Regions from separate parts of the Pandoraea fibrosis genome, predicted to be linked through region 1. Evidence: predicted binding sites of a transcription regulator. Region 1 holds the regulator's gene; the other holds the start of a gene.
What was found. The regulator NrdR, encoded in region 1, represses ribonucleotide reductase genes. The targets are predictions, from matches to a motif close to CACNANATNTNGTG.
Positions count from the first base shown of each region.

Region 2: a site for NrdR is predicted at 9,988-10,001, ahead of PI93_RS06450 (ribonucleoside-diphosphate reductase subunit alpha). Genes of this name have one in related genera too.

Region 1 is NZ_CP047385.1:2,392,393-2,408,763, reverse strand. It holds gene PI93_RS10840 (autotransporter family protein) at 1-3,281, opposite strand, end outside; gene nrdR (transcriptional regulator NrdR) at 3,731-4,213, opposite strand; gene glyA (serine hydroxymethyltransferase) at 4,232-5,479, opposite strand; ZMP/ZTP riboswitch at 5,578-5,685, opposite strand; gene PI93_RS10825 (zinc-dependent alcohol dehydrogenase family protein) at 5,717-6,727, opposite strand; gene PI93_RS10820 (LysR family transcriptional regulator) at 6,848-7,777, shown strand; gene PI93_RS10815 (hypothetical protein) at 7,819-9,225, opposite strand; gene PI93_RS10810 (DUF523 domain-containing protein) at 9,393-9,920, shown strand; gene PI93_RS10805 (DJ-1/PfpI family protein) at 9,971-10,552, opposite strand; gene boxA (benzoyl-CoA 2,3-epoxidase subunit BoxA) at 10,805-12,061, opposite strand; gene boxB (benzoyl-CoA 2,3-epoxidase subunit BoxB) at 12,099-13,526, opposite strand; gene boxC (2,3-epoxybenzoyl-CoA dihydrolase) at 13,636-15,291, opposite strand; gene PI93_RS10785 (helix-turn-helix transcriptional regulator) at 15,403-16,317, opposite strand.
Region 2 is NZ_CP047385.1:1,439,132-1,455,502, reverse strand. It holds gene PI93_RS06490 (DUF3426 domain-containing protein) at 1-306, shown strand, start outside; gene tpx (thiol peroxidase) at 339-839, shown strand; gene PI93_RS06480 (carbohydrate kinase family protein) at 1,014-1,949, shown strand; gene PI93_RS06475 (outer membrane lipoprotein) at 1,969-2,448, shown strand; gene PI93_RS06470 (histone H1-like DNA-binding protein) at 2,663-3,268, opposite strand; gene PI93_RS06465 (hypothetical protein) at 3,293-3,598, opposite strand; gene PI93_RS06460 (ribonucleotide-diphosphate reductase subunit beta) at 3,985-5,133, opposite strand; gene PI93_RS06455 (aldose epimerase family protein) at 5,690-6,652, shown strand; gene PI93_RS06450 (ribonucleoside-diphosphate reductase subunit alpha) at 6,794-9,748, opposite strand; gene ampD (1,6-anhydro-N-acetylmuramyl-L-alanine amidase AmpD) at 10,124-10,723, opposite strand; gene PI93_RS06440 (DUF1269 domain-containing protein) at 11,200-11,712, opposite strand; gene PI93_RS06435 (PP0621 family protein) at 11,888-12,184, opposite strand; gene PI93_RS06430 (cytochrome C assembly family protein) at 12,191-13,075, opposite strand; gene ffh (signal recognition particle protein) at 13,188-14,552, shown strand; gene PI93_RS06420 (hypoxanthine-guanine phosphoribosyltransferase) at 14,659-15,207, shown strand; gene PI93_RS06415 (MarC family protein) at 15,291-15,884, opposite strand; gene PI93_RS06410 (proline--tRNA ligase) at 16,031-16,371, opposite strand, start outside.

The sequences.
Region 1 (16,371 bases):
CCCACTTCACCGAACATCCCGAACGTCTGACCGCTCGTCTTGCCCGTCAGGCGAGCCGACGCGTTACGCGCCGCCACCGTGCGATCCGTCTTCACGCTGTGGTTCGTGTACGACGCGCCGCCGTTCACAAACCAGTTCGAATCCGTCAGGTGCGAGCCGTACAGACCCACGCTCACACTGTTGACCTTCGACTCACCCGGCAGGCCCTTGGCCTTCGACTCTTGGTTACCGAAGCCCACCGACGCACCGACCAGCGTGTTCTGATTCACCCGCTTGTCCACGCCGATCGCACCGTCCAGACCCTTCACGTCGAACGACATGCCGTCGCCGCGCTGGCTGGCGGTACCGCCGTTGAACGAGGCCCAACCGGCGATGCCGTTGTCCGCTGCCATTGCACCCGTCGTGGCCTTGTCGTCGAACATCGCGCCACCGGCGATCATGCGCGTTTGCATGCCGCGCTGGAACGACGTGGCCGCCGCTTGTGCTGCCACCGCGTTGTTCACCAGCGACTCACCCGAGAGCATCCGAGCCGACTTGCGTTGCTCGTCAGAACCCGCCGTTTGCAGCGCCATGGCTGAGAGCACCTTGCCACCGACCGCACCCGAGGTCAGCTCGCCCACCGTCACGCCATCGACCGAGGCCAGCACCGCGCGCTCGTTAGCTGTGTAGCCACCGTCGGCTGCCAGGAAGTTGACGATGTTCTTGTCCGTGATCTTCGTGCCGGTGTCCGTTCCCGGCTCGATCGTCGGCGTTATCGGCTTAACCGTCGGGTCTTCGGGGGGCACGTTCGGGTCTTCCGGGTCGGTGATGACCGGTTCCGGCTTTTTACCGCCGGTGATGCTACCCACCGTCACTTCACCGCCGCTTACCTTGGCGTCGCCTTCGGCTTGCACCACTTCAAAGTGGCCCACGATTTCGGAAAGCTCGATATCGGGAGCGACATCCACACCAACGGTCGTATTGGTGAAATCACCTTCGTTCGAGACATGGATCTTGCCCCCGACGAGGTTACCCTCCACCTTCTCGACACGCGACTGGATCTTCGCCCCTGCCTCGGAGAGATAACTCTCTACGCTCAGCTTGTTCGTGCCCAGATTCAATGTGCCCGCGTTTTCGATGAGATCGACACCACTAACGTTCTGCGTGAGAACCACGGTGCCGTTCTCACCGATGTCCACATAGCCTGCCCCCAACGCATTGGCGTGCGCAGCGGTCAACGTGCCCGCTGCGATGGTCATCGACGTCACATCGCTCTGGTCGGCCGTGAGCGTCAGATTGCCGGTCCCGATTTTGGTCAGGTCCACCCCGGGATGATTGGTCAACAAGTCTGACTTTTCAGCATGACGTTTAGACTTGCCTCGCAGACGCGTCTTGATGTCATGGGGCGATTCTTTCGACGCCAGCACTCGCCCGTCAAAGACATCATCCTGATTCAAGGCGCCGAGCGTGACGCGCGTCTCATCGGCGATCAGGTCGCCTTGGCCCGACAGCGAGCCTATGGTGATTTCTGCGGCGAGATAATCTTCCCCCTCGGAACTTTCGATTCTCGAGACATCGAATACCCCGCCATCCATGCGAATGCGCGCGTTATTGGCCGTGGTGTTTTCCTTAGCAATCACCGTCCCTCGATTCTCGATCCGCAGTGATTCCAGTGCGGTATCGCTAAACGTCAGGACGGCACCTCTTCCATTCAGGATCGTTGCATTGTCACCGCTTGATCTCTCGATAAACATAGTGCTCGCGTTATCGATTTTCGCGTTTTCCAGTTGCGTTTCGATGATCTCAATGTGGCCACGGCCTTCGTTCGAGATCGAAGCGTTTCCACCAACAGCGTCGAAAATTTTGGTTTTTCCCCGATTTTTAAGACGCATGCTCTCCAACTGCACATCAGTTGCAAAGAACCTGCCCTTCGCATGATTCACTACGCTGCTGGTGCCCATTGCGGAATCGTCTACGACAAGTTTCCCGGCATTCCAGATGGACGCACTGCCAGCGTGCGCTTCGTCGAAATGCACCGTTCCACCGTTCACCATGATGGTACTGGCGCCGGCATTGGAACCTTCTTCGAATTGCAGTCGACCGCGCGTGGCAACCGCAATTTCGGCGTTTTGAGCGCTGGTGCCGGCCTCAAACCGGATCACCCCCGGATCCTCGTCGATTTTGCCGGCCTTCCCGAAAGCCCCTTCGGCGACGTCCTCGGCGCTCGCACCACTTCCGACAATCAGCAAAACATGCTTGGCTGCAGGATCGATACCTTTGCCACCTGCTACAAACTTGAGCTCCCCACCATTCCCAACGACCACAGCCAGTTCACCTTCGCCCCCAATACTCTGATGGATGTTCAGATCCCCGTTGATGATGCCAATCGAATGGGACACATCTTTCGCCACACGGATTGCGCCGACATCGCGAACCTCTTCCTCTTCGCCAATCATGACGTCCGACCCGGCACCGGAACGCTTCGTGATTTCGAGCACGGTTTCCTTGTTGATCTGAAGGTTCCCTTCCGCGTAACCCTCCTCGGAGTACGCGTTGAGCAGGTTGCCGTCACGCCATGTCGGTACGGCATCAGCGCCGCTCTGTGCCGGCACGACCAATTCCTTGGTGTTCGCGATGACCTTAAATGTTGCTTCGTCGACGTTGTCGAGCGCCTTAATGCGCGCACTAAAGGCGGTGATCTCGGCATAGAGATCCAGCGCCGCTTCACGCCTCGCCAAAAACGCAGCATCGTCATTGAGGAAGTCGCGCAGTTGCGCGCGAGCATTGGTGTGGCCCTCCGGATTGGCAGTCAGGACTCGCTGAATTTCCGTCTTGACGTTTTCGAGATCGCCCACCTTTAGATCTCGCTCCCACGAATGCTCCAGCCCGCTTCCCTCGTTATCGTTCAACTCCGAAATGACGCCATTAATTTTCTCGACCATCTCTCCAAGCGCCGCTTCATACTCGGCCTTATCGGAAATATCGTTGGTGTTCGAGTGAATGTACGAGCGCACCATTCTCAGCGAATGAAGCTCATCCGCGCTCTTGAATTTCGTTTCCAATTCGGCCGCCATATTGGCAAGTCTTTCGTTCATTTTATTGACGACGCCCGTTCTTTCATCGCTCCACGTCGTCGTTTCGCTTTCGACGACGTCGTTTGCCTGCGCAGGCATACTCATCGCCGCGAGCAGCGTCGCGACGGCCAGACAAATTTTGGATTGACGAAGAGGTTTCGACGTCTGAATTTGACTTTGCATTCGATAATCTCCAAAGAATTCTTGACGACGATGAATCACCCCCATCGTCACCACAGCAGCGGTACTTCACCGCGAAGTGGCGAATTCTAGATACGAGTTACCGAAATAAAGTCGATTCGACACGATTTTGGTAATTAACCCAAAATCCACGAAAATTTTAAATTGCGATTAATCCCATTATTTTTATTTCAATTTGATAGGGAGCATCCCAAATATTTCACACAATGGACGCCAACATCCCAAAATAGACGGCAAATCAGGTACGTATGCAACGTTGCAAACCCGTAATGCAGTGATTTCCCATCGATGACTTTCAGAATGGAAAGCACCACATTTCAATGCCTCATAAGGTCGCTGCCCCCACTCGCCCGGGCATAAAAAAACCCGCCGGACCCTTTCGGGCACAACGGGTTTTCCGTGACTCCTCGCATCAGACTGGCCTCATCACCGCCCTCTGATGCTCACACACGCGGCTATCGCATTGTCCTCGCGACTCAATCCACCGGCTTACGTTTGGGCTTGATATCGGTACTGTCGATCTCTTCGAGCACATCGCGGAACTCGGCGATGTCCTCGAAGCTTCGATACACCGACGCAAAACGGATATAGGCGATCTTGTCCAACCGCTTCAACTCGCGCATGACGAGTTCGCCAATGCGCTGGCTCATCACTTCACGCTCTGCACCGGCCAACAGCTTGTACTCGATGCGCGCAATCGCGGCATCCATGGCCTCGGCACTCACAGGGCGCTTGCGAATCGCCAGTTGCATACTGGCGCGCACTTTCGCGCGGTCGTACTCGGCACGGCTGCCATCCTTCTTGACGACAGCCGGCATCGCCAGTTCGACGCGCTCGTAAGTGGTGAAGCGCTTGTCGCACGACGGGCATTTCCGGCGCCGCCGGATGGCAGCGCCGTCTTCCGCTTCACGCGAGTCGATGACCTGCGTGTCGTCGTGCCGGCAGAACGGGCAGCGCATGTGTGCGGTGCTCGCGGCTTAGCCGTAAACCGGGAAACGCTTGGTCAACTCGGCCACTTGTGCACGCACACGAGCCAGGTTCTCAGCGTCTTCCGGGTTGTCGAGCACGTCGGCGATCAGGTGCGCGACCTGCTTCGCTTCGTCTTCCTTGAAACCGCGCGTGGTCATGGCCGGCGAGCCCAGACGCACACCGCTCGTCACGAACGGCTTTTCCGGATCGTTCGGAATCGCGTTCTTGTTGACGGTGATGTGGGCTTCGCCCAGCGCAGCTTCCGCAGCCTTGCCCGTGATGTTCTTCGCGCGCAGGTCGACCAGCATCACGTGCGACTCGGTGCGACCCGACACGATACGCAGGCCGCGCTCGACCAGCGTTTCGGCCATCACGCGAGCGTTCTTCGCGACTTGTTCCTGATAAGCCTTGAATTCCGGCGTAGCGGCTTCCTTGAACGCAACGGCCTTGCCGGCAATCACGTGCATGAGCGGACCGCCCTGAATGCCCGGGAAGATGGCCGAATTGATCGGCTTTTCGAATTCTGCCTTCATCAGGATCACGCCACCGCGCGGGCCGCGCAGGCTCTTGTGCGTGGTCGTGGTCACGAAGTCGGCGTGCGGCACAGGGTTCGGGTACACCCCTGCGGCGATCAGACCGGCGTAGTGCGCCATGTCGACCATGAAGTACGCGCCGACCGACTTGGCGATCTGCGACATGCGCTCGAAGTCGATCTTCAGGGCGAAGGCCGATGCGCCCGCCACGATCATCTTCGGCTTGTGCTGCTGCGCGAGCTTCTCGGCAGCGTCGTAATCGATGTCTTCCTGCTCGTTCAGACCGTAGCTCACCACGTTGAACCACTTGCCCGACATGTTGACCGGCGAACCGTGCGTGAGGTGACCGCCGTGCGCGAGGCTCATGCCCATGATCGTGTCGCCCGGCTTGAGCATGGCAAAGTACACGCCCTGGTTAGCCTGCGAGCCCGAGTTCGGCTGCACGTTCGCGGCTTCCGCACCGAACAGCGCCTTCACACGATCGATGGCCAACTGTTCGACGACGTCGACATACTCGCAACCACCGTAATAGCGCTTGCCCGGATACCCTTCCGCATACTTGTTGGTCAGTTGCGAGCCCTGCGCTTCCATCACGGCGGGGCTGGTGTAATTTTCCGAAGCAATCAGCTCGATGTGGTCTTCCTGACGCTGATTTTCTTTCTGAATCGCGGCCCAGACGTCGGGATCGACGGAGGCAACGGTAGATTTGGATTTGTCGAACATGGCGGTTCCGTTGAATTGAACAGGTTTTCCGGGAGGGGATGGTGCGGCGCGCCTTCCTTTGTGCTTCGGAAGACGATAGACAGGGCAGCACCAACCATCACGGCTGCCCAGGCGAACGGCAAATAAGACCCCGGCGCTTCCCGGTGGGTTGCTCCACCTCGGGCACACAAGGCTGTGCGCCCTAATCGCCAGTCACGCGGGGTTTGTGGCGTCGATAGTTTATGCGAGCTTTTGATGTTAGGCAACCGGCCCGGCCAACCGCACAACCACCTTGCCGAACGCCCCCCGGCGCAGGTGCGCCAACGCCGCGCCGAAGTCGGCGAAATCGTAGACGGCATCGACCACCGGCACGATGCCGTGGCGTTCGATCGCGCTCACCAGCGCTTCCAGCCCGTCCCGGTGCCCCACCCCGATACCCTGCACATGGGCCCGTTTGAGCAACACCGGATAGACCGGCAATTGCAGCGTATCCCCGCCCAGCGTGCCAATCACCGAGACCTTGCCGCCGGGGGCAAGCGCGGTCATCGTCTCCCGCATATCCCCACCCGCCAGTTCCAGCACCTGTTCAGCACCCCGGCCCTGCGTCAGTTCAAGCACCTCCTGCGCCCACCCCTCCCGACGCCTCACGCCGTGTGTGACGCCCAGCGCCGCCGCCCGGGCAAGTTTCGCCTCGCTCGCGCTCGTGACGATCGCCGTTGCCCCATGGGCCAGCGCCAGTTGTGCACCGAACAAGGCGACGCCCCCCGTCCCAATCAGCAATACCGTCTCACCCGCCGCGAGCTTGCGTCCTGTGCCAAACAACGCGAACCATGCCGTGAGCCCCGCACAAGTCAACGTTGAGGCCGCCACATCGTCGATCGTCTCCGGCGCGCGCACCAGCGACGCCTCGTCGAACACGGCGTATTCACGTAACACCCCCTGCAACGTCCCGCCGAATATCTTCAGGCCCGCCGGCGCCTGTTCGCCGCCGATCCATCGATCCCAGAACGTGTTGACGACTCGCTCGCCCACCGCCACACGCGTCACCCCCGCCCCGACAGCCACCACCTCGCCGGCCATGTCCGACCCCGGCACGAACGGAAACGTCACCGGCAACCCCATGCCGGTATCGATCATCAACGCGTCGCGATAGTTGAGCGACACCGCGTTCACTTTCACCAGCACCTCGCCCGGGCCGGGCCGGGGGATGTCCACACTCACCCGCTCAAGCGCTGCTTCGCCAATCGTTGCCATCTGCCATTGCTGCATCGTTGCCATTGCCAAGTCCTCTCACCGATCTGAATTGCCCGGTACGCCGGGTAGACACGCTTAGCTTATTGGAGAATACTTCGCAGCAGTGTTGGCAACTTTTCTACTAATTGGCGATATATGGGAATCAATGAGACCTACACGCCTGATCGCTTGTCCGGTCTTTCCGCGTTTGTGGCCGCCGCCGATGCAGGCAGCTTCTCCGCAGCTGCGCAACGGCTGCATCTGACGCGCTCGGCCGTCGCCAAGCGCGTTGGCCGACTCGAAGCGCGGCTGGGGGTACGCCTGTTTCACCGCACCACGCGCAGCCAGCATCTGACGGACGAAGGTCAGACGTTCTATCAGCGCTGCACGAAAGTGCTCGCCGAGCTGTCCGACGCCGAAAACGAACTGAGCGCCGGGTCGCAAACGCCAATGGGCAGGCTGCGTGTGACCATGCCGGTGCAGATCGGACGGCAGTGCATTGCCCCCGTGTTGCTTGCGCTGGCGCGTGCGCACCCGCAGTTACGATTGGAAATGGCGTTCAGCGATCGCCGGATCGATCTTGTCGAAGAGGGCTACGACCTCGCGGTGCGCAGCGGGCACCTCGACGACACGCCTGGACTGAAAGCCCGCCTGCTGGGCAAACAGACCATGGTGCTGTGCGCCTCACCCGCCTATCTCGCCGAGCGCGGCACCCCCCGGACCCCGGCCGACCTCGACGGACACGAGCGGTTGATGTACGGACGCAACGGCAGTCTCTATGAATGGACCGCATTGTCGATGGTGCACGAGGCGCGCCATGCGCCGCGCTTCGTACTGGATGACCTCGTCACCCTGGCCGACGCCGCCGAACAAGGACTGGGCGTCGCCTGTCTTCCGCATTGGGTCGTGGCGCAATCGCTGAGCAGCGGCAAACTTCTGCGATTGCTGCCGCAGGTGGGCTCGCCCGCTACACCGCTGCATCTGGTCTGGCCGGACACACGGCATCCGTCGCCGAAACTGCGTGCCGCTATCGACGCGCTGGTCGACGCCTCACGCGAACTCCTCGCCACCCCGAACGCGTCGTAACGCCAGAGCCGATGTGCCCGGTGCAGACCACTGTCCGGGACCTAATCATTGCGTTCAGGCGTCAGAAACGGCGACTGCTGCGCCTTGATCGCTGCGGCGCGCATCGGAAACAACCGCTCCCATGCTTGCGCCGCCCACGTGCCACCCAGCATGGTCACGAGACAGTCGCGACGCGACAGAATGCGATGCACTTGCGAATCCGGGTCGTCAATGCTGCCGTCGCTGGCAGTGCCGGTGCCAGCCGGCAAGGCGCGCGCCATGTCATCGGCGCTCGCCGCCCACGGCAAGATATCCGATGCGCCAATGCGGCCCAACCGGTAAGCCATCTCGGCGGCCAATGCCCGCACACCGGTCGGGTCCTTCATTTCGTCGAGCAGGGTCTTGGCGTCGGCTGCGGGCGTCAGACCACCCAGCCGCCGTGCGAAGGGTGCGCAATACGCCCCTTGCCGAAACTGCGTGGTGTCGACCAGCGCACCGTCCGGGATCAGCGCCCCGTATGGCGACGTATCGGGCTGCCCCGAGTGTCCGCCGCGACGCAAGGCATCGGGCGACGCCGGCACATGCCGTGATTGCATCCCCTCGCCGTCACCAGCGCACGCTTCCTGAATCCCCGCACCCAGGCAGGCGCTAAAGTCCACGGTCATGATGTAAGGCAGATCGTTCTTATCGCGCCAGACACCGATATTCCCCATGAACGCGTCGCAAAGGTCTCGATTGCCGAGCCAAAGCGCCGCAATGTAATGCCGCTCCAGTGCACATTGGTAGACGTCGGGGAGCGCGCGGCAGAGCGTCGTGCGCCTGTCGTTGCGCGCCTTGACGATGTCGGCATACGCCTGAGCGTCTGTCCGGGCCTGTACCGCATGGGGTACACGTTGCGCCATTTGCCCCCCGATCTCATGGGCTTCGGCCCGGGCTCGCCTGCACGCGTCATCGGCACCGCCACGCACACCGTCGATCACTCGCCACGCCGCATCGCTCTCAAGCCACGGCCCCAGTGGGCGATAGGCCGGTAGATACGACGTTGCCAGATAAAGGCGCTCGGGAGCATGCGTGCCATCGAACGCGAGCGAGCACCCTCGCACCAGCAGTGCTGTCGGCGTTGCGAGGCCCAGCGCACCGCACAGGCGCGAGGCGAACCATGCCAGTGTCGCGCACCGGGCACTCGGACATGCGCTCACGACGAACTGAGCCGCCTCGGCGTGCGGCGACAGCGACATTCGCACGGCCCCTCGCCTCGCGTCCTGCGACCCGGCCTCGTGCACAGGCTGCGCTTCGGAAAAGTCGTGCGGTCCGACAGGCGGCAACGGCGCGCCACTGCCATCGTGTCCGGTGACAGGCCCGAACGCTGCAAGCGGCACAACCTCCGGCGCCGCCGCGTCGCGCTGCTGCCGAACGGCGGAGAAACTGCCGGAAGCGATGCCTCCCGGCGGACAAGCGTTGATGTCCATCACGACACTCCTTGGTCGTATGGCAGGACGTCCTCGCGCTAACTGCGTGTCGGCCGCCCCGGTTGAGATCGGCCGATCTTGCTGCGCAAGCGCGCATCGCGCTTTGGAAAACGAGGCAACTTCGGATAATTCAGTCGCGCGCGATCGCCGCGTGATAGGCTCGCGCCATGTCTACGTCGCCCCGCATTCTTGTCAGCAGTTGTCTTCTGGGCCATCCGGTGCGTTATCACGGACGCCCAGCGCGCTGCGAATCCGACGCCGCCGCCATTCTTGCGCGGTGGCAAGCCAAGGGACTCATCCTGCCGATCTGCCCCGAAGTCGCCGGCGGATTGCCCACGCCACGCGCCCCCGCCGAAATCACCGGCAGTCCGATCGCCATCGGTGGCAACGCCGTCTGGCAAAAGCATGCGCGTGTGATGGACAACACCGGGGCCGACGTCACCGACGCCTTTCTCGACGGCGCGCAACGGGCGCTCGCGTTGGCGCAGCGTCACGGCATCTGCATTGCAGTTCTCAAGGAAGACAGCCCGTCGTGCGGCAGCACGTCGATCTACGACGGCTCGTTCAGTGCTCGGAAAGTCGCGGGTGAAGGCGTGGCAGCCGCATGGTTGCGACGGCACGGCATTGAAGTGTTCAGCGAGCACACGCTCGCCGAGGCAGACGAAAGACTGCGCGCCATCGGCGACATCCGATAGCGCGCATCTCAAACGCGACGTCAGATCGAGCGCGCGTCAAAGACCGGGCATCAAAGCTCGATCTTCGTTCCCAGCACGACCAGGAATTGCGCGATCCATGCCGGATGCGCAGGCCACGCAGGTGCGGTCACGAGCTTGCCGTCGGTATGTGCCTCGTCGATGGCGATCTCCATATACTTCCCGCCTGCCAGACGCACCTCCGGTGCACACGCCGGATACGCCGAACACTCGCGCCCTTCGATGACACCGGCTGCCGCAAGCAACTGCGCACCGTGGCAGATGGCCGCAATCGGCTTATCGTTCTCGGCAAAGTGCTTCACCGCCGCGAGCACCTCATCGTTCAATCGCAGATACTCGGGCGCGCGGCCGCCGGGAATCACCAACGCGTCGAAGTCGGCCGGCGACAGCCCGTCGAACGTGGCGTTGAGCGTGAAGTCGTGGCCGCGCTTCTCGCTATACGTCTGATCGCCCTCGAAATCGTGAATCGCAGTGCGCACCTTGTCGCCTGCCTTCTTGCCCGGGCAAACCACCTCCACCCGATGCCCCACAGCGCTCAGTGCCTGCACCGGCACCATCAACTCGTAGTCTTCGACATAGTCGCCCGCCAGTACCAGAATCCGCTTCTTGCCCATGTGACTCTCCGTTCAGAGAAAAGATGGAAGGGAAACAGCCCCTCCATGGTACTCAATTCCGGTGACACCTCCGGGGCGGCGTCCGATGGCGTCAATTTGCCGTGCCGGGAGACACATCAGACGAAAAAAAACCGCGTGCCGAAGCACGCGGTGTCAAGCCGGCGCAGAACGCCGTCGGTCAATCGAAAGCCCGCGCGGCACAATCGTATCCGCACCGCGCCAGCCAATAGCGTCAGACGTCGTCAGGCTTCCTTAGTAGGTCTCGAGATGCAGGCGCCCTTCCGTCTTCATGCGCTGCCAAAGCGACTGCCAGTCGAGCCCGGCCTCGCCCGCGATGGTTTGCAGCACTTGCAGCACGCCGTCCTCCATGCCCTTCAATCCGCAGACATATATGTAAGTGTGTTCGTGACGCAGCAGCGCCGCCACATCGGCCGCGCGCTCGCGCATCGCGTCCTGCACGTAGCGCTTGGCTTGTCCCGGCGTGCGCGAAAATGCGAGATTGGTGTCGATGAAATCCTTCGGCAGATTGAGCAGCGGGCCGAAGTACGGCAACTCGCCCTGCGTGCGCGCACCAAAGAAAAGCATCAACTTGCCCGTCGCGCCTTTCAGACGGCGACGGCGGCGATACTCGGTCATCGCCCGCATCGGGGCGGCGCCCGTGCCGGTGCAGATCATCAGCAAATGCGAATCGGCGTGGTTCGGCATCAGGAACGTGCTGCCGAACGGGCCCATCACGTTCACCACATCGCCTTTCTTCAGATCGCACAGGTAGTTCGAGCACACCCCGCCGACGGCCTGCTCCTGATGGTCCTTCGTCACGCGTTTGACGGTCAGCGCGAGGTTGTTGTAGCCGGGGCGCTCACCATCGCGCGGCGACGCAATCGAGTACTGCCGAGCGTGATGCGCTCGTCCGTCGGCGGTGGTGCCCGGCGGAATGATGCCGATCGACTGCCCTTCGAGCACCGGGAACGGCTGCTTGCCGAAGTCCAGCACGATGTGATGAATATCGCTCTCGGTACTCGCGTCGGTCAGACGATAATTGCCCACCACGGTGGCCTGAATCGGTGCCTTGTGGTTATACAGATTCACGTAGGGCTTCGCAGCGGACCATGGGGGTACGACCGAGCCGCGCACGAGATCGGAGCCGCCGATGACTGGCTCGGGTGCGTCGGCCGATGCACCGCCTGACGTTCCTTGTGCCGCGTCGCCAATCGACCCCTGACCGGCGATCGCGTCGTCCTGGACCGGGAGTTCATCCCACGTGAGCTGTTCGTCGACCGAATAGGACTCGGCCTTGAGCACGTCGCGCCAGTTGTCGATGGCCCCCGTCGGACACGGCGAGATACACGCCATGCACCCATTGCACGTGTCCGCGCGCACAACGTAGTTGTTCTCGTCGTGCGTGATCGCGTCGATCGGACACGTCTCCTCGCAGGTATTGCAGCGAATGCAGATCTCCGGATCGATCAGATGCTGCTTGAGGACTTCGACCGGAACGGGGCCGTTCATGATGCTGTCTCCTTGTGGGGAATGCGCTGCTGCTTTTTTAGTTGAAGCGCACGTACTCGAAGTCGATGGGTTGACGGTTGATGCCCAGCGGAGGCGGCGCAATCCAGTTCGCGAACTTGCCCGGCTCGACCACACGCCCCATGAGCGATGCGACATACGCACGATCTTCCGACGACGGCAGCCACTCGCGCTCGTGCGCGGCCCACTCCGTCTCGCTCACCACGCGGCCGTCCGGCGACACGCGCACGCCGGCGAACGTGCCGATCTGGCGATTGAACGCCTTGTGCGGCACCGTCAGACGGAAGTCGATACCGGCTTTCTCCAGCACCTTGTTCCAGCGATTCACGCCGGCAACCGAGTCCTTGATGTAGTCGTCGCGAAGCACTTCGTTCATCGCGTTGAGCATCGGCACTTCGCGCTCGACGAGCTTGCCGTTGTCCACATCGAGCAGCCGGTACATCTGACCGTTCAGTTGATGGTCGTCGTCGCGCTTGCTTTCTTCATAACGCCCTTTCAGACCCGAGCTATAGAAGATCGCGGCATTCGACGACTGGTCCGCGCCGAACAGGTCGATCGTCACGGAGTAGTGGAAGTTCACGTAGCGCTGGATCGTGGGCAGATCGATCACGCCGGCCGCACGCAACTTCGCGACGTCGTCGGTCTTCAGTTCGTTCATCACCTGCGCCGTGCGGGCAATCACGCGCGACACCCCCGACTCGCCCACGAACATGTGGTGCGCCTCTTCGGTCAGCATGAACTTCGTGGTGCGCGCGAGCGGATCGAAACCGGACTCGGCCAGTGCCGAGAGCTGGAACTTGCCGTCGCGATCGGTGAAGTACGTGAACATGTAGAACGCCAGCCAGTCCGGCGTTTTCTCGTTGAACGCGCCAAGAATGCGCGGATTGTCATCGTCGCCCGAGCGACGACCGAGCAGCGCTTCGGCTTCTTCGCGGCCATCGCGGCCGAAGTAGCGATGCAGCAGGTAGACCATTGCCCACAGGTGACGGCCTTCTTCCACGTTCACCTGAAACAGATTGCGCAAGTCATACATCGACGGCGCGGTGAGCCCGAGGTGACGCTGTTGTTCCACCGACGCCGGCTCCGTATCGCCCTGCGTGACGATGATGCGGCGCAGGTTCGCGCGGTGCTCGCCCGGCACGTCTTGCCACGCGGCTTCGCCCTTGTGCTCGCCGAAGTGAATCTTGCGATCGGCGTCGCCCGGCGTGAGGAAGATCCCCCAGCGATAGTCCGGCATTTTCACGTGATCGAAGTGTGCCCAGCCGCTCGGGTCTACGCTCACGGCCGTGCGCAGGTAGACGTCGAAACCGTGCGATCCTTCCGGGCCCATGTCGCCCCACCAGGACAGGAAGTTCGGCTGCCACTGCTCCAGCGCACGTTGCAGCGTGCGGTCGTCCGACAGGTTGACGTTGTTGGGGATCTTCTCGCTGTAGTTGATCGAAGCCATCGTGGGAATCCTCGTGTCTCGTGGTGTCTCGTGCGTATTCTGTGGAAAACGTCTTGTCCGGTGACGGCGCCGCCCGGCACGGTTCGCCGGCGGCGGCGCAGCCCGTTCGTCAGACGCGATTCAGATCGAACTGCGCCTTGTTGCCCTTGCCGTAGACCTTCAGCGCCCCCTTCTCGCCGACGGCGTTCGGACGGATGAAGATCCAGTTTTGCCACGCCGACAGACGGCCGAAGATGCGAGTGTTCATCGTCTCTTTGCCGTTGAAGCGCAGATTCGCTTCCATGCCGGTGAGCGCATCGGGCGACATGGCCGCACGCTCCTCGATAGCGATACGAATTTCGTCCGGCCAGTCGAGATCGTCAACGGCGGCCGTGACCAATCCCAGGCGCTCGGCTTCATCCGGACGCACGGCCCGGCCGATCGTGGCGCGAACGGCATCCAGTTCGGCGGCATCTTCGTAGAAGCGGCGTGCCAGACGCGACTGATCGGTGACCATCGGCAGCAGGCCGAAGTTGGCTTCGGTGAGCGTGATCGCCGGCTCGTCTTCCTCGCTCGCCGGCAGCGCGGCCATATAGGTGCGGTCGGCGGCGAAAGCGAATTCGGCGAGCGTGCCGGTAAAGCACGAATCGGGTTCGATCAACGCGAACAGCGAGCGCGACGACACATCGATACGTGCGAGCGTGCGGCGCAGCATGCCGATTGTCTCGCGCACGAACCAGTGATCCTGGTGCGCCAACAGCGAGGCATCGGCAGCCACGACATGCTTCGCTTCGCCTTCCGTGCGCAGCAGCCAGGTACCGATGTCGAGTTCGTTCGTGCGCAGATTCAGGATGGCGTCGTCGAGTTCGCGCGCCATCTTCAGCGGCCACCAGTTCACCCCTGCCGCTTCGATGCCGGCGATATCCGAAGGCGGCGCAGACTTCGGCGCCTTCACGGTGAGGCTCGCCGTGCGGTTGGTGCGGTCGATTTCGACTTCGACGAATTCATAGCGGATCGCATCCGGTTCGTCGGTGCGCTCGATACGCGTGAGCGTCACGCCCTTGCCGCCAGGACGATGGCTACCCTGCGCCAGCTCCAGTGCGCGGGCCGAGATCGTTTGCGCGAATTGCGCGGGCTTGACCACCTCGTCGACCAGACGCCATTGCTTGGCGCGCTCGCCGCGAATGCCTTCGACGATCGTGCAGAAGATGTCGGCACGGTCGTTGCGCACATGGCGCTTGTCGGTCAGACGCGTGAGGCCGCCGGTCCCCGGCAGCACGCCCAGCAGCGGCACCTCCGGCAACGCAACCGACGACGAACGGTCATCGACCAGATAAATCTCATCGCAGGCGAGCGCAAGCTCATAGCCGCCACCGGCGCACGCGCCGTTCACCGCGGCGAGGAACTTCAGTCCGGAATGACGGCTGGAATCCTCGAGACCGTTGCGCGTCTCGTTTGTGAACTTGCAGAAATTGACCTTCCACGCATGCGAGGACAGGCCGAGCATGAAGATGTTGGCACCGGAGCAGAACACGCGATCCTTTGCGCTCGTCACCACGACGGTCTTCACTTCCGGATGCTCGAAGCGGATGCGCTGGACGGCATCGTGCAGTTCGATATCCACACCGAGATCGTACGAATTGAGCTTGAGCTTGTAGCCCTCGCGAATGCCACCGTCTTCCGCGATGTCGATCGCGAGCGTGGCGACAGGGCCTTCGAAGCTCAGCTTCCAATGCTTGTACTGCGTGGGGTCCGTACGGTAGTCGACGTGGGGTTTGCCGAACATGATTGCCTCCAACACGAATAATGATCTTGTTGGATTGCAATATAGTGCAGCATCACCCCACCGTCAACCGTTTACGCGAAGAAAAATGAATTATTTTGCAGATGCAGAGATTCAGTCGGTCGACAACTGCACTGCCAGGCGTCCGCGCAGTTGCAGGTAGGCGTCGGCCAGCGCACGGCCGCCGGTGTCGAAACTCATGTCGGCCTTGGCGTAGAAGTCCTGCCGGCCCGCCAGAATCCGCTTGAGATCGTCCATGGCTTCCGCGTTGCCCGACATGGGTCGCAGATCGCCCTGCGCGACCACCCGCTTCATATGCTCTTCGGGCGATGCCTGAAGCCACACCGTATAGCAATGGGTCAGCAAGAAATTGAAGGTAGCGGCGTCGCTCACGATGCCGCCCGGCGACGCGATCACGGCACGCGGATGCTCCGCAACTACAGCTTCCAGCGCGCGCAGTTCATAGCGGCGATAGGCGGTCGCGCCGTACAGCGAATAGATTTCCGACGGCGGGCAGCCGGCCAGTTGCTCGATCACACGATTGAGCTCGACGAACGGCACATGCATGTCGTCGGCGAGCATACGGCCCAGCGTCGACTTGCCCGCACCGCGCAGACCGATGAGCGCAATGCGCCCGCGCCGGTCAGGGTCGCGCTCGCTGCCGGCGAACAACTCGCTCAGCGCCTGACGCGCACGCGTGAGCGCCTCGCCGTCGCGCCCGTGCAGGATCTCGCGAATCAGCAACCACTCGGCCGACGACGTGGTTTCGTCGCCCACGATCTCCGCCAATGTGCAATTTAGTGCCTGTGCGAGCTGACGAAGAAACAGCACCGACGCATTGCCCACCCCCGACTCCAGATTGGCCACATGGCGCTCGGAGACGGCCGCGTCCAACGCCAACGCCTTGCGGGTCAAGCCCCGCCGGGCTCGCAGCGTTCGCACCCGCTCTCCCAGCGCGACCAGGAACGGGTCTTTCTCACCGGCGCCACGCGCCGTCGACACCCCATCGGCTTGCGCACTCTTATTCATCAGGCGAGATCCTCGAAGCAGGTAACATGTAATATATTGCTTGACAGCGAAATT
Region 2 (16,371 bases), 950 kb from region 1:
GACACCTCCGACACGACGGCAAGCGCGGCGTCTGCCTCGCCCGGCAACGCCGTGCCGATGACGCTCACCGTGTTCATCCGCAATCAGGCGGACTACGCGCTCGCCTGGCCGTCGCTCGAGTTGACGCTGTCGGACCTTGAGGGAAAGCCCGTCGTGCGACGCGTATTTGCGGCCAGCGACTACGTCACCGACAGCGCACTGCGCGAGGCCGGTCTGGCTTCACGCAATGAACGCACGATTCGGTTACGATTGTCGGCGCAGGCAGCGCTAGCAAGCAATTACCGGGTGCTCGCGTTCTATCCCTGATAGCGCTGTTGCACTCAATCTAGGAGATATTGATGTCCCAAGTCACACTCGGGGGTAACCCCATCGAAGTCGACGGCCAGTTCCCGCAGAAAGGTCAGACCGCACCGGCACTCTCGCTCGTCAACGCTAAGTTGCAAGACGTCACGCTCGACGACTTTGCCGGCAAGCGCAAGGTGCTCAATATCGTGCCGAGTCTCGACACGCCGACCTGCGCCACGTCGACCCGCAAGTTCAACGAAGCCGCCGGCAAGCTCGAGAATACCGTCGTCCTCGTGATCTCGGCCGACCTGCCGTTCGCGATGAGCCGTTTCTGCGCCACCGAAGGCCTGAACAACGTCGTTACGCTCTCGACCATGCGCGGTCGCGAGTTCCTCAAGAACTACGGTGTCGCGATCACGACGGGTCCGCTCGCCGGTGTGGCGGCACGCGCTGTCGTGGTGCTCGACGCCGATAACCGCGTCGTTCACGCTGAACTCGTGCCCGAGATCAAGAACGAACCGAACTACGACGCAGCGCTCGCCGCCCTGTCGTAAATCACGGTCGTTTATCTGGCGTATCCGGCTCCGCCGGTGCGCCGGGCGTAGTTCCCGCGCCGACGCAAGGAATGCGTCGGCCAGTTTTTTAGCTGCACACGCCGACGCGAACCGACGCGCATGTGCCGCCGCCCTTGTTGGCCCCCTTTTCTATTTTTCGCAAGGACCTCTCCCGTGACCACCGTGATTTGCGGCTCGCTCGCCTACGACAACATCATGACGTTCGAAGGCCGCTTCGGCGAGCACATCCTGCCCGATCAGGTGCACATCCTGAACGTCAGCTTCCTTGTGCCGACCATGCGCCGTAACTTCGGCGGTTGCGCGGGCAACATCGGCTACAGCCTGCATTTGCTGGGTGGCACGCCGGTGGTGATGGGGATGGTCGGCGACGATGGCGGCGCCTATCTCGAGCGCTTCCAGTCGCTTGGCATGACGACGGAATTCGTGCGTACCGTCAGCGACAGCATGACGGCGAACGCCATGATCACCACCGATCTGGACAATAACCAGATCACCGCCTTCCACCCGGGCGCCATGATGTTCTCGGCGCGCAATCGCGTGGCCGATGTCCAAGGCGCCACGCTCGGCATCGTCGCCCCCGACGCTCCCGACGCCATGCTCGCCCACGCCGAAGGCTTCGCCGCGGCGGGCGTGCCGTTCGTGTTCGACCCGGGCCAGGGCTTGCCGCTGCTCTCGGCTGAGGCACTGCGTCGCATGGTGGAACTCGCAACGTATCTTGCGGTCAACGACTACGAAGCCAAGCTCCTCTGCTCGAAGACCGGCTGGTCGATGGAAGACCTGCAGTCCCGTGTGGAGGCACTTGTCGTCACGCGCGGAGAGCACGGGGCCCTAATCTTCGCCGACGGCAAGCAACACGACATTCCTGCCGTGACCGCCAAGCGTGTCGTCGATCCCACCGGGTGCGGCGACGCTTTCCGTGGCGGGTTGCTGTATGGCATCGAAAAGGGCCTCGACTGGCCGACGACCGGCCGCCTGGCCAGCCTGATGGGTTCCCTCAAGATTGCCGAGCAGGGCCCGCAGACTTACGCACCGACGCGCAGCGATATCGAGGCGCACTATGTAGAAGCGTTCGGCCAGCGCTTCGAATGATTCCAGCAAAGGCATAACGATGGCACGACTGACCACACCGCTCATTATTCTCACTGCCGCGGCTTCGCTCTCTCTGTCCGCCTGCACGGCGTTCGGTCCGAGCAATTCTGCGAGCGTCTACAACAGCCGTCAGGCGCAACGCGAACAGGTCGTGCGTATGGGCACGGTTGAATCGGTGCGTCCGGTAACGATCGACAGCAGCAACGGCGATCCGGGGATTCTCGGTATCGCCGGCGGCGGTGCACTCGGTGCGATTGGCGGCAGCGCCATCGGTGGGGGTCGCGGCTCGATCGCGACGGGCATCGTCGGGGGTCTGCTGGGCGCCGTCGCGGGTCAGGCCATCGAAAGCCGCATGAGCAAGAAGGCGGGTCTGGAAATCACCGTGCGACTCGACAACGGCGAACTGCGCGCCATCACACAAGATGCCGACGAGGGATTCCAGCCGGGACAGCGCGTGCGTCTGCTCTCGAGCGGCGGCGTGACCCGCGTGACGCACTAAGCCGTCACGTTGCACTGAAGCCGGCAAGACTCGCCGGGGGCGATCCCGCATCGCTCTCGCGCACGCATCACTCGGGCGACTCAGGTCGCCCGTTTTCATTTCCGCCATGAAAAAACCCGCTGTGACGATCGCTCATCACAGCGGGTTTCGGATCGAGTAGGCCTACTCGATCAAAAGACACCTAAGTGCCTTGGTTCCTGCATCGGCACTCGAATTACGGACGGCTGCCGGTCGGGAACGGCCATGCCGCTGCCGGGTTCAACGCCGTCTTCGGTGCTGCCGGTGCTGCAGCCGGAGCCGCAGCAGGCTTTGCCGCCACCTTCTTCACAGCCGGCTTCTTCGCAGCAGCAGGCTTCTTGGCAGCGGGCTTTTTAGCAGCCGGCTTCTTCGCAGCAACCTTCTTGGCAGCCGGTTTCTTGGCAGCGGCCTTCTTCACTGCTGCCTTCTTGGCTGCCGGCTTCTTGGCAGCAACCTTCTTCACTGCTGCCTTCTTGGCTGCCGGCTTCTTGGCGGCGACTTTCTTGACGGCTGCCTTCTTGGCGACCGGCTTCTTGGCGGCAACCTTCTTCACCGCTGCCTTCTTGGCGACCGGCTTCTTGGCGGCAACCTTCTTCACCGCAACCTTCTTCGCTGCCGGCTTCTTAGCAGCAACCTTCTTGGCTGCCGGCTTCTTGGCAGCAGCTGCCTTCTTCGCGACCGGCTTCTTAGCAGCCACAGCCTTCTTGGCGACAGGCTTCTTGGCGGCGGCAGCCTTCTTCGCTACCGGCTTCTTGGCAACAGCCTTCTTGGCTGCGGGTTTTTTCTTAGCAGTAGTAGCCATCACTTTGCTCCTTAACGTGAAAGATCACTCAAACAAACCACCTGAGAAGGAAACCCGACCACCGTGCGGTGAACTGCCGGCGAGCGGGCTATTCATCGGCGTACGCATCGGACAACGACGGCTTACGCTAATGAATTCGGCGCTGCGCGCATGACGCTGACCGTGTGTGGTCACGCGCGCAAAAAAATTGCCGGCGACATTGCCGCCAGCAATTCGATTGTCTTGAGAAGGGGGATTCGCCAGATTCTTCGGGGGGTAGCTTGCCTGTCCCGTCATCGGGATGGAGGAGATTGCGATAGCGGATAAGCGATACTGCTTGCTATGCACCAAGGTTTTTACGCTCCGTAACTACCAGCTCTCTGTCGCGGGAGGAAAGCGATGTGCTTTCGTGTGTTCATCGAGACTGCAATTTATTTGAGCGAATAATAATTCTTTTGTGATGCGATGTTAATACTTTGCGCGTAAAAAAGCGCACAACATTCGTCACGATGAAGTCAATCTGTTGTATTTGATGCACATCGCACTCGCATGTCGATGCGTGCGAAGCACTTGCGAAGCGATAGAAACCTCTCGCGAGTGAGGATGATGTGCGTGACCTGCACGTTCTCTTTTGCTTCTCTTGCTGCTGGTCACACGCGCTGCGCGCGAACACACCACCCTCTGGAAACCCGCATGGATGCTTGCTTTGCAGCGAGCACCCATTTTTCACTTTTGACTTAGTCCCAGCTCAGCGCGCCACCGGTCTGGTACTCGATCACACGCGTTTCGAAGAAGTTGCGTTCCTTCTTCAGGTCGATCATCTCGCTCATCCACGGGAACGGATTCTCTTCGTTCGGGTAGAGCGCTTCGAGACCAATTTGGGCACAACGACGGTTCGCGATGAAGCGAAGATAGCTCTTGAACATGCCGGCGTTCAGACCAAGCACGCCGCGCGGCATCGTATCTTCAGCGTAGCGATACTCCAGCTCGACCGCCTTCTTGAACAGCTCACGAATCTCTTCGCGGAACTCCGGCGTCCACAGATTCGGGTTTTCCAGCTTCACCTGATTGATCAGATCGATGCCGAAGTTGCAGTGCATCGACTCGTCGCGAAGGATGTACTGATACTGTTCCGCCGCCCCCGTCATCTTGTTCTGACGGCCCAGCGCGAGGATCTGCGTGAAGCCGACATAGAAGAACAGGCCTTCCATGATGCAGGCGAACACGATCAGCGAGCGCAGCAGCTTCTGATCGGCTTCCTGCGTACCGGTCTGGAACGACGGGTCGGCCACGACTTCAATGAACGGCAGCAGGAACTCATCCTTGTCGCGAATCGACGGCACTTCGTGATACGCGTTGAAGATCTCGCCTTCGTCCAGGCCCAGGCTCTCGACGATGTACTGATAGGCATGCGTATGGATCGCCTCTTCGAACGCCTGACGCAGCAGGAACTGGCGGCACTCCGGAGCGGTGATGTGACGATAGGTGCCCAGCACGATGTTGTTCGCGGCGAGCGAGTCGGCCGTCACGAAGAAGCCGAGGTTGCGCTTGATGATGCGGCGCTCGTCTTCGGTCAGACCGTTCGGGTCTTTCCAAAGTGCGATGTCGCGCGACATGTTGATTTCCTGCGGCATCCAGTGGTTCGCGCAACCGGCCAGATATTTCTCCCAGGCCCACTTGTACTTGAAGGGCACCAGTTGGTTCACGTCCGTCGTGCCGTTGATCACGCGCTTGTCGGACGCACTCACGCGACGCGTCGACTGCGAAGCGATCACACTCGGGGTATCCCCTTGGGTGCCGAGAATGTTCGACGCCGGCGCAGGGGCCGGAGCGGAGGCAGGGGCAGCCGACTTGGCGGCGGTGGTGTCTTCTTCCCAGTTAAGCATAGGGTCTCAGTCCGTTCAGGTTGATGCGATGCACACATACGCGCACATCGCCGAAGTGACAGATCAGCCGTTCGCGAGCGAAGGCTGACAAAAAACTTGCGATCCGGCAGCCGGCGACTTATCGCCGACAGTGCGAAGTCCGCCGGAAAAGTTGCCGTGTTTCGGGGGTGATGCAGATGCGCATTTGCGCAGTTTTGAACAACAACGCCGACGCGAGAGCGGTAACAACATCATGACCTCCCGACGTCGAATTGAATGACTCCAATTTAGCACAATTACGTCACTCATTCCAGCACACCACACTAGATATAGTGTCGCACCGCACGATGACCACTATACCTAGTGTCCGGCGGTTTTCCCTAGGGCATAGGCGTCCGGCCTCGCGGGACCGGCATCTTGCCACGAAACGGCGTCGCACGACAGTCATGGCGGTGTGGCGCGCCGATGCCACGTCACATTGGCGTATCCTGTCGCGACGAGCGTCACCGCGCAGCGGACCGGAACGACAGATTCCGGCGCGCGCCACCTCCAGACGCCGATGAAGGAGATACCGACGATGACATCCGCAGGCGCCCACAGCGCACAGGCCCAGGCAGGTTCGCCGGGCCCGACCCCACGCACCCTCACCCCCGGCAAACCGATCCGTCTCTCGAAGGGCGCACTCGTGGCCGACGTTCAACCCGGTTGTGGCGGACGGCTCGCACGACTCGCGCGCCGCGACACACGCGGCGACCTCTTCGACTACCTCGTCCCCATGGGCAACGAGCCGTTCCCATCGGACGAATGGCCGAAGGCCGGTGCGTTTCCGATGCTGCCGTACACCAATATGTTGCGCGACGACACGCTGCACTGGCGCGAGCGCGCGATTGCCGTTCGCGAGACGCCGGTGGCGTCGAGTTCGCTGCACGGCTGGGGGCTGCGGCGCGAGTGGGACGTCGTCGACGAGAGCCCGCACTGTTGCGTGCTGCAACTCGACAGCCCAGCACAACCCGAGTGGCCCTGGCACTATCAGGCGTACCTCTCGGTGACGCTCGACGAGCACGGCGTCGACATGCACCTGTCGATCACCAATCTCGGCGCCGAAGACATGCCGGCCGGGCTCGGTCTGCACCCGTACTTCCGCTGGCCCGCAGGCGCGCGTCTGACGTTCGAATCGGAAGCCATCTGGCGCTCGCCGTCGGAGGACATTCGCTGGCCGAGCGAGCAGCGCGTGCATGTCGGCGCAATGGAAGTCGTGTCGGTCGGTGGTGGACTCGACACCGGGGGACGGTCGACCTGGTTCGCCGAAGTGCCCTCCGAGTCCGGTACATTCAACGCGCGCATCGACTACGCCGGCGGTTTGCGCTCGGCCACGGTGAGCAGCGACGACGCCAGTTGGCTGGTGCTGCACTCGCCTGCCGGTCGCCCGTATCTGTGTCTCGAGCCGTCGACCCACCGCGTCGGCGAGTTCGACGACGATCATGTCGTCGTGGCACACGGGCAGACACTCGATCTGTCGATGCGGATCGATCTGGCCTGATCCCCTCCGACTCGCCCGGGCACGGCGCGCGCTCATCGAACGCATCCGAATCCGCCCAAGAAAAAACCCCGTCGGCCCACAAGGGCGACGGGGTTTTTTCCAGATGCCGGGCACCTTGTCAGGCACCGCGGCACGCTCAACTTACTGGCAAGCCTCGCACTCGTCGAAGCCCGGGTCGCCCGGACGCATCGTGCAGACTGCGCCTTCGGCTTCCGGCATCGGCTGTGCCAGCGGCGAGGTCGGCTCGGCCGCGAGGCTGCCGCTCGGCGTCACGCCCCCCGAACTCACTGCGTTCAGCGCGCCGTGGCTCACCGTCGACTTCTCGACGTGCGTGGCGGCCATCGTGCGGAGGTAGTACGTGGTCTTGAGGGCACGCGTCCACGCCAGCTTGTACGTCTCGTCGAGCTTCTTGCCCGATGCGCCCGCCATATAGATGTTGAGCGACTGCGCCTGATCGATCCACTTCTGACGACGCGACGCCGCCTCGACCAGCCACTTCGGCTCGACTTCAAACGCCGTGGCGTAGATCTCGCGCAGGTCGGCCGGCACGCGATCGATGCGAGCCAGCGAGCCGTCGAAGTACTTCAGGTCGGCGACCATTACTTCGTCCCACAGACCACGGGCCTTCAGGTCACGCACCAGATACTCGTTGACCACCGTGAATTCGCCCGACAGGTTCGACTTCACGTACAGGTTCTGGAACGTCGGCTCGATACAGGCCGAGACGCCGATGATGTTCGAGATCGTCGCCGTGGGTGCGATCGCCACGCAGTTCGAGTTGCGCATGCCGTGTTCGGCGATGTGCTTGCGCAGGCTGTCCCATTCGAGCGTGCTCGACAGGTCGACGTCGACGTAACCGCCACGCTCTTCGGCCAGCAGCTTGAGCGAATCCTGCGGCAGGATGCCACGATCCCACAGCGAACCCTTGTACGACGAATACTGACCGCGTTCCTTGGCCAGCTCGGTCGATGCCCAGTAAGCGTAGTAGCAAACGGCTTCCATCGAACGGTCGGCAAACTCGACCGCTTCGTTCGACGCATAAGGCGTGCGCAGCAGGTGCAGGCAGTCCTGGAAGCCCATGATGCCCATGCCCACCGGACGGTGATGCAGGTTCGAATTGCGCGCCTTCGCCACCGCGTAGTAATTGATGTCGATGACGTTATCGAGCATGCGCATCGCCACACGAATGGTGCGCTGCAGCTTTTCGTGATCCAGCTCGTAGCCGTTGGCCGTCTGCTTCAGGTGAGCCACGAGGTTCACCGAGCCGAGGTTACACACGGCAATTTCGGTCTCGCTCGTATTGAGCGTGATTTCCGTGCACAGGTTCGACGAGTGCACCACGCCCACGTGCTGCTGCGGCGAACGGATGTTGCACGGGTCCTTGAACGTGATCCACGGGTGGCCGGTTTCGAACAGCATGCCCAGCATCTTGCGCCAGAGCGCTTGCGCCGGCACCTTCTTGAACAGCTTGATCTCGCCGCGCGCGGCCTTGTCTTCGTAGGCCGTGTAAGCCTGCTCGAACGCCTTGCCGTACTTGTCGTGCAGATCCGGGCAGGTCGACGGCGAGAACAGCGTCCACTCGGCGCCTTCCATCACGCGCTTCATGAACAGATCGGGAATCCAGTTCGCCGTGTTCATGTCGTGCGTGCGGCGGCGATCGTCGCCAGTGTTCTTACGCAGTTCCAGGAATTCTTCGATGTCCAGGTGCCACGTTTCCAGGTAAGCGCAGACAGCGCCCTTGCGCTTGCCGCCCTGGTTCACGGCCACGGCCGTGTCGTTGACCACCTTCAGGAACGGGACCACGCCCTGGCTCTTGCCGTTCGTGCCCTTGATGTGCGAACCGAGGGCGCGAACCTGCGTCCAGTCGTTGCCCAGACCGCCGGCGAACTTCGACAGCAGTGCGTTTTCCTTGAGCGCTTCGTAGATCCCTTCCAGATCGTCCGAGACGGTCGTCAGGTAGCACGACGAGAGCTGCGAGCGACGCGTACCCGAGTTGAACAGCGTCGGCGTCGAGCTCATGAAGTCGAAGCTCGACAGGATCTGGTAGAACTCGATCGCACGCGCTTCGCGCTCGACTTCGTTCAGCGCCAGGCCCATGGCCACGCGCATGTAGAACGCCTGCGGCATTTCGATGCGATGGCCATCGATGTGCAGGAAGTAGCGGTCGTACAGCGTCTGCAGGCCGAGGTAATTGAATTGCAGGTCGCGCGATGCGTCGAGCGCGGCGCCCAGCTTGGCCAGATCGAACGAGAGCAGTTGCTCGTCGAGCAGTTCGGCCTCGACACCCTGCTTGATGAAACGCGGGAAGTATTCGATGTAGCGCTCGGCCATTTCCCCCTGCGGCACTTCTTCGCCGAGGATTTCGCGGCGGATCGTGTGCATCAGGATACGGGCCGTCACCTGGCTATACGCCGGTTCCTTCTCGATGAGCGTGCGCGACGCGAGGATCGCCGAGTCGTAGACCTGCGACAGCGGCACGCCGTCGTACAGATTCTTGATGGTCTCGGTCAGGATCGGCTCGGCCACCACTTCATCGCCAAGGTTTTCGCAGGCAGCTTGCACCACGCCACGCAGCACGGCCATGTCGAGCGCACGCGTCACGCCGTTGTCGGTCACGCGCAGCACCGGCGCGTCGGGCGTTGCCGTTTCCTGCGTGGTCTCGACCGCGTGGGCGCGCTCTTGCGCACGCTTCTCGCGGTACAACACGTAGGCGCGGGCCACGTTGTGCTCGCCTTCGCGCATGAGCGCGAGTTCGACCTGATCCTGAATGTCTTCGATGTGGAACGTGCCGCCGTTCGGGCGGCTGCGCACCAATGCGCGCACAACGTTCTCCGTCAATTGCTCCACGAGTTCGCGTACGCGCGCCGAAGCCGCACCTTGACCGCCATTCACGGCAAGGAACGCCTTGGTCACGGCGATCGCGATCTTCGACGGCTCGAAACCCACCACCGCGCCGTTGCGTCGAATCACTTTGAAGTCGGCGTTAGTGGCCGGCTCGAATGCGCCCGTCGTCTGGGGCGCCGACGCACCCGTGCCACTGCCGGCATTCGCGGCGGGCGTCGGGTTCGGGCGGGTGAGGTTTTCGTTAGTCTGCATGTAAAAACTCCCGTTCCAATGAGATGGTGCTGTTAGCGCGTCTCTACCAGTTTTACGGCCGGCAAAAATGCGCCCTGGGGGCGCCGATGGAGCGAAGTGCTGAACACCGCACGACCGACGGACGGCCAAGGGTTCGAGGTGTCCGCTGCACGGCTTTGCTGCTATGCCGCCCCACAAAACGCCGCAGGACAAGCACGGTATTGATGGTTATTGCATTCTTCGCCGAACCTGACATCAACCACTAGATGTAGTGGTCGGCACTGGAATTGGCACTAAGTATAGTGGAGATGACGCACTCCGCAAACCCAAAAATTTCTCACGCCGGGGAAGCCCGTGGCATCGCCCTGTCAAGCAAAACCTGCCCCCGGATGGGGATTAATCGGTTGGCTGAAACGGCAACGCTTCGGGGCTCAGATCCGCCATCCGTCGCAACCGCTCCCACTCGAAATGCGGTCCCGGATCCGTCTTCCGGCCCGGTGCTATATCGGCATGTCCGACGACGGCTTGAATCGGAAAACGCTCACGCAACGCACGCGTGAGCGCCGCCAACGTGGTGTACTGCGCCGCCGTAAATGGCAGGTCGTCCGTTCCTTCGAGCTCAACGCCGATCGAAAAATCATTGCAGCGTGTACGGCCCTCAAACGACGACGCGCCCGCATGCCACGCCCGCGCATGGCACGACACAAACTGCTGCAACGCACCATCGCGGCGCACCAGAAAATGCGACGAGACATGCACGCCGCGAATCTCGTCGAAGAACGGATGCGCGTCGTGGTCGAGTCGATTCTGGAAGAACGCGGCGATCTCGCCGCCGCCGAACTGTCCCGGCGGCAACGAAATGTTGTGCACCACCAGCAGGTCGGTCGGCATGCCATCGGGTCGCATGTCGAAATTGGGAGACGGCAGACGCTCGGCCTCGCGAACCCAGCCATCGGCATCGAGCGTGAGCGGCAGGCGTTGGTCCGGCGCGTTCATGCGCGACCTCGCGGCAACGTCGGCATCATCGGCCGCACGCACTGCTGCCCGCAGCCACAAGACCGGAGCGAAACATTAGGGGACGCAAATGACTGGAGCATGACGGGCACAGCGAACTCCCGTGGGGGCGAGGGGCGCCATTGTAGCCCACTTGGCGCGACGCCGCCGTGGGCGCGCCAGGTCGGCCGGGCGCAGGCGGCGAGTTCAGTGATGATACGCCGCCGGATACCTGTCGGCCACCGCACGACAAGGAAAAACGACGCCCAAAGAAGAAGCCTCCCGCCTTACCTGGCCGAGAGGCTTCCGTGGGCGTGACCACGCCCTGGGATGGCGTCGCACTCGTGCCATACGGCACGCGCACCACCCCGCGTCGCTCACAGGTGCGACGCTATTGGCCGTTGCCGGCCGGTGAAACTCGTCTCCTGCACTCACCCGATTTTCGCTTTCGATACGATGACCTCGCAAGTTGCCATCCATTATGGAAATGCCGGAATTGCGGCTTCCACCCCTTCCATATGCGCCTCGGGGTGATGCTCCTTGAGCATCTCGCGAATCTCATCCACCCTGCCGTCGCGCACGTCCACCATCAGCAGGATCATGCCGCGCTCGAGTGGCTCGCGAAATGCCTTGAGCCGCGAGTTCGGCACCGAGACACCGATCATGCTCGACACCCAGGCACCGAAGAGCGCGCCGAGGGGAGCCGTCACGATCATCAACTCCCATTGGGGACGCGTGCCCACGATGGGGAAAAACGCCGCGACTGCACCGACTGCCAAACCACAGAACCCGCCGATCACGAGCCCGGCTTCTGCGCCGTGCACGATATCGGAAGTCTGTAGCAGGTTAGCCTCGTGCAGTCCCTCCAGGTCCATTTCGTCACGTGCCATGAAGTGGATGTGACGCTCCTCGATACGGGCGAGCAGCAAATCGCTCATCGTGCGCTGCGCACTGGCCAGATCGGGAAGAAGAAAATACATCCGTCTGCGCATTAGCATATTGCGCCCTCCTGTCGTCTCGTCCCTGTTGTTGTGGTTCTTTTATACAGAGCCGGTTACTGTGTTTTAGTGCATGCGACAGGCATGCGCAAGGCGGCCCTTTCGAGGGCCGTGACGCAGACGAGGGAGAATTTCGATATCGCTGCGCGGCCGGACTGCGCAGCGGGTCTCAGACGCGGTGTTCGCGCGTCAGATAGGCGTCGCGGTGCGCGGTGCTGCAAAAATGTTTGCCATTTGCACCGCCCAGCGCTTCGCTCTCGGGAAGAAAAGTGTTGCACTCGGTGCATTGCACCATGCGCTCCGCGGGCGGGAGCGCGTCGCGCACCGTCTTGCGCGGATCGCTCGCCGGGGGCTGACGCATGCGTTCGTTGCGCTCATCACGCTCGGTATGACGCTTGCGCTCGTTGTGCCGCATCCACCATGTACCCGCCACCAACAACACCAGTAACAGCAAGATATTGCGCATCGCGCTTCAAGTCTCCGTCATGCGATGCAGCACCACCTCAAGCACGAAGCGAGAGCCGACATACGCCAGCAAAAGCGCCACGAACGACGCCAGAACCCAACGCAGCGCGACCTTTCCGCGCCACCCATAAAAGTGCCGGCCCAGCAGCACCGCGCCGAACATCAGCCACGACACCACCGCGAACACGGTCTTGTGATCGATGCGCACCGCGCGCCCGAAGAGCGCCTCGGAGAACATCACCCCGGAAATCAGCGTCAGGGTCAGCAACACGAACCCGGCGCCAATCAACCGGAACAGCAATTTTTCCATCGTCAGCAGCGGCGGCAGTGTCTCGAGCCAGCGCGAGAGCCAGCCGGTCGCCTCGTTGCTGCGCGACGGATGCAGTTGCCTCTCGGCGTAAATCATCAGCAACGCGTGCAGCGCCGCCAGCGCAAACAGCCCGTAGGCCATGTTGGCGATGATGAAGTGCGCCTTGAAAATCGGATCCGCCGCAAAACCGAGAATGCGTACATCCGGAAAAATCATCGGCAACAGACATGCGACGGCAGCCACGGGTGTGACCATCAGTCGCAGGCTGTCGAGCGGGAAGAAGAAACTTTCGATCCAGTAAATGCCGACCGAGAGCCACAACATGGCCGAGAGCATGTACGCGAAACCGAAGTGCATGCTGTCCGCGCGGAAGATGGTCTGATGCAGCAACACCCCGTGCAGCAACAGCGCGGCGAACAGCGAGAGCTGCATCGGCCAGCGCGAGGGCGTGCCCGCGACCGGCGCAGGCGCGACCTGCCCGCCCGCCAAAGCGAGCGCGGCATCGCGCCGGTATCCTTGCCACGAACAAACCGCCAACCCGGCGTAAAGGATGGCGGTCAGCGCATACAGTAAAATAGTCATATTTGAAGTTTACACCAGCCCATGACGGGCGCGCTGCCGTACCCGCCACCGCCCCTGCCGGGGCGCGAGGCAGGGCCACCGGGGCCACTGCGAGTCTTACAGGATACGTTTCATGCTCGACAATCTCACTACGCGCCTCGCCAAGGTCGTCAAGACGCTGCGCGGCGAAGCTCGCCTGACCGAGGCCAACACGCAGGAAATGCTGCGTGAAGTGCGCCTCGCCCTGCTCGAGGCCGACGTCGCCCTGCCGGTGGTCCGCGATTTCATCGCCAAGGTTAAGGAAAAGGCCCTGGGCGAGGAGGTCATTTCCAGCCTCTCGCCAGGCCAGGCGCTCGTGGGCGTGGTGCAGCGCGAGCTGACCGCGCTCATGGGCGGCGATTACGAAGGCCGTGCCGCCGAACTCAACCTCGCGACCACGCCGCCCGCCATCATCCTCATGGCCGGTCTGCAGGGCGCGGGCAAAACAACCACCGTCGGTAAGCTCGCCAAGCTGTTGCGCGCCCAGAAGAAGAAAGTGCTCACGGTGTCCACCGACGTCTACCGCCCCGCCGCTATCGCCCAGTTGCAGACGGTGACGCAGCAGGTCGACGCCGACTTTTTCCCGTCGCAACCCGATCAGAAGCCGGTGGACATCGCGCGCGCTGCTGTCGACTGGGCCCGTCGCCATCACCATGACGTGCTGCTCGTCGACACGGCCGGCCGTCTGGGGATCGACGAAGTCATGATGCAGGAAATCAGTGCCCTGCACGCCGAGCTGAAACCGATTGAAACGCTGTTCGTCGTCGACGCCATGCTCGGTCAGGACGCCGTGAACACCGCCCGCGCCTTCAACGACGCGCTGCCGCTCACCGGCGTGGTGCTCACCAAGCTCGACGGCGATTCGCGTGGCGGTGCCGCGCTGTCGGTGCGTCACATCACCGGCAAGCCGATCAAGTTCGTCGGTGTGGGCGAAAAGCTCGACGGCCTCGAAGTCTTCCACCCGGATCGCATGGCGAACCGGATTCTCGGCATGGGCGACATTCTCGCGCTCGTCGAGGAAGCGCAACGCGGCGTTGACGTTCAGGCCGCGCAAAAGCTCGCCGAGAAGGTCAAGAAAGGCGGCGACTTCGATCTGAACGACTTCAAGGCGCAGATCGGCCAGATGAAGAAGATGGGCGGCTTGTCGTCGCTCATGGATAAGCTGCCGGCGCAATTCCAGGCCGCTGCCAGCCAGACGAATATGGATCAGGCCGAGAAGCAGGTGCGCCGCATGGAGGGCATCATCAACTCGATGACGCCGGCCGAGCGCGCCAAACCGGAACTGATCAAGGCGAGCCGCAAGCGCCGGATCGCCGCGGGCGCCGGGGTGCAGGTGCAGGAGGTCAACCGCATGCTCAATCAGTACGATCAGATGCGCACCATGATGAAGAAGCTCAAAGGCGGTGGCATGATGAAAATGATGCGCAGCATGAAGGGCATGATGCCCGGCATGCGCTGAACCAGGCTTACCGGTTGCGGCCCGGCAACGCGACGGATTTTCCGTATATACTCCGGGCCGCACTTAGCGACATCCCCCAGCAACACGTTCCACAGGGTCGCCCCATATGAACCGCGAAGAAGCCCTCGAAGTATTCCGTAATTCCGAAGAAATCGTCTCGGCCGACAAGGTGAATCAGTCGGTCGACACGATGGCCAAGTCCATCAAGGACGCCATTGGCGACGAATTCCCGATGGTGCTGTCGGTCATGGGCGGCGCCGCCGTCTTCACCGGCATGCTGCTGCCGCGTCTGGACTTCCCGCTCGAGTTCGACTACATCCACCTCTCGCGCTACAACAACACCACTACGGGCGGTGCAATGCAGTGGCGCGTGGCGCCGCGCGACTCGGTGCGCGACCGCGTGGTGCTCGTGCTCGACGACATTCTCGACGAAGGCGCCACGATGGCCGCGATTCGTGACCGGATTCTGGAAATGGGCGCCTCGAAGTTCTACAGCGCCGTGCTGTGCGAGAAGATCCTGACGAAGGAAAAGCCGTCGCACCCGGATTTCTGCGGATTCACGGTGCCGGACCGCTACGTCTTCGGCTGCGGCATGGACGCAAAGGGTTACTGGCGCAACCTGCCGGCGATCCGTGCGCTCACCACGCCGCGCTGAACGTCGCATCGGGGCACCGCACGAAAGCAAAAAGGAGCCCGCGAGGCTCCTTTTTCACGACTGGCGCGGTGCACGCCCCGCCATCAAAACTGGTGGACGAAGATTCTCACGCCCTTGAGGATCATCTCTACCGAGATCGCCACGAGAATCAGCCCCATCAGACGCTCGAACGCCGCCACCACGCGCGAGCCCACCCATCGCTCGATGCGATCGGCCAGCAACAGCACCACCGCGCAAACGGCCATCGTCACGCACAGCGCCGTGATCCATTCGAGCATACGTCCCGGCTGCTGCGACACGAGCAGCATGACAGTCGCGAGCGCCGACGGCCCGGCCAGCGCCGGAATCGCCAACGGCACGATGAGGGGCTCGCCGGCGTCGGGCAACGAGCCCTGATCGGGACGCGGGAAGATCATGCGCAGCGCAATCAGAAACAGCACAATGCCCCCGGCCAACTGCAGCGACAGATCGGTCAGGCTCATCATGCGCAGAAACCGGTCCCCCGCCAGCATGAAGATCAGCAGGATGACGAACGCAATCAACACTTCGCGCAGGATCACCCGAGGCCGTCGGTGCGCCGGCACATTCTTCAGCGCATTCACGAAAATCGGGATATTGCCGAACGGGTCGGTGATGAGCAGCAACAGGATCGTTGCCGAGGCGAACGTGTATTCCATACTGACAGGGCTTCCGGATATGACAACGGCAGCCGCCGGGGCGACTGCCGTCAGGTATTGCCGCTTGCGACTGTGGCGTCGATAGAGGAGCAGTGCTTTACCGGCAGACGTTCACCGGCACCCTGCCCCCCTTACGCCACCGTTGCTCAGACCGCTTTGGCTGCACGCACCTTACCGGTGACGACTTCCGCCGCGACACCGGCATCGAGCAACTGGGCCTCCTCGTCGCGGCGGCCGCGATACTCGATCTTGCCTTCCTTCAGCCCCCGGTCGCCGATCACCAGGCGATGCGGCACGCCGATGAGTTCCCAGTCGGCGAACATCACGCCGGGACGCTCGCCACGGTCATCGAGAATCACGTCGACGCCTGCGGCCAACAGCGCTTCGTAGAGCTTGTCGGTGGCTTCGCGCACCGCGTCGTTGCGGTCGTAGCCCATCGGGCACAGCACCACCTCGAACGGGGCAATCGATTCCGGCCAGATGATGC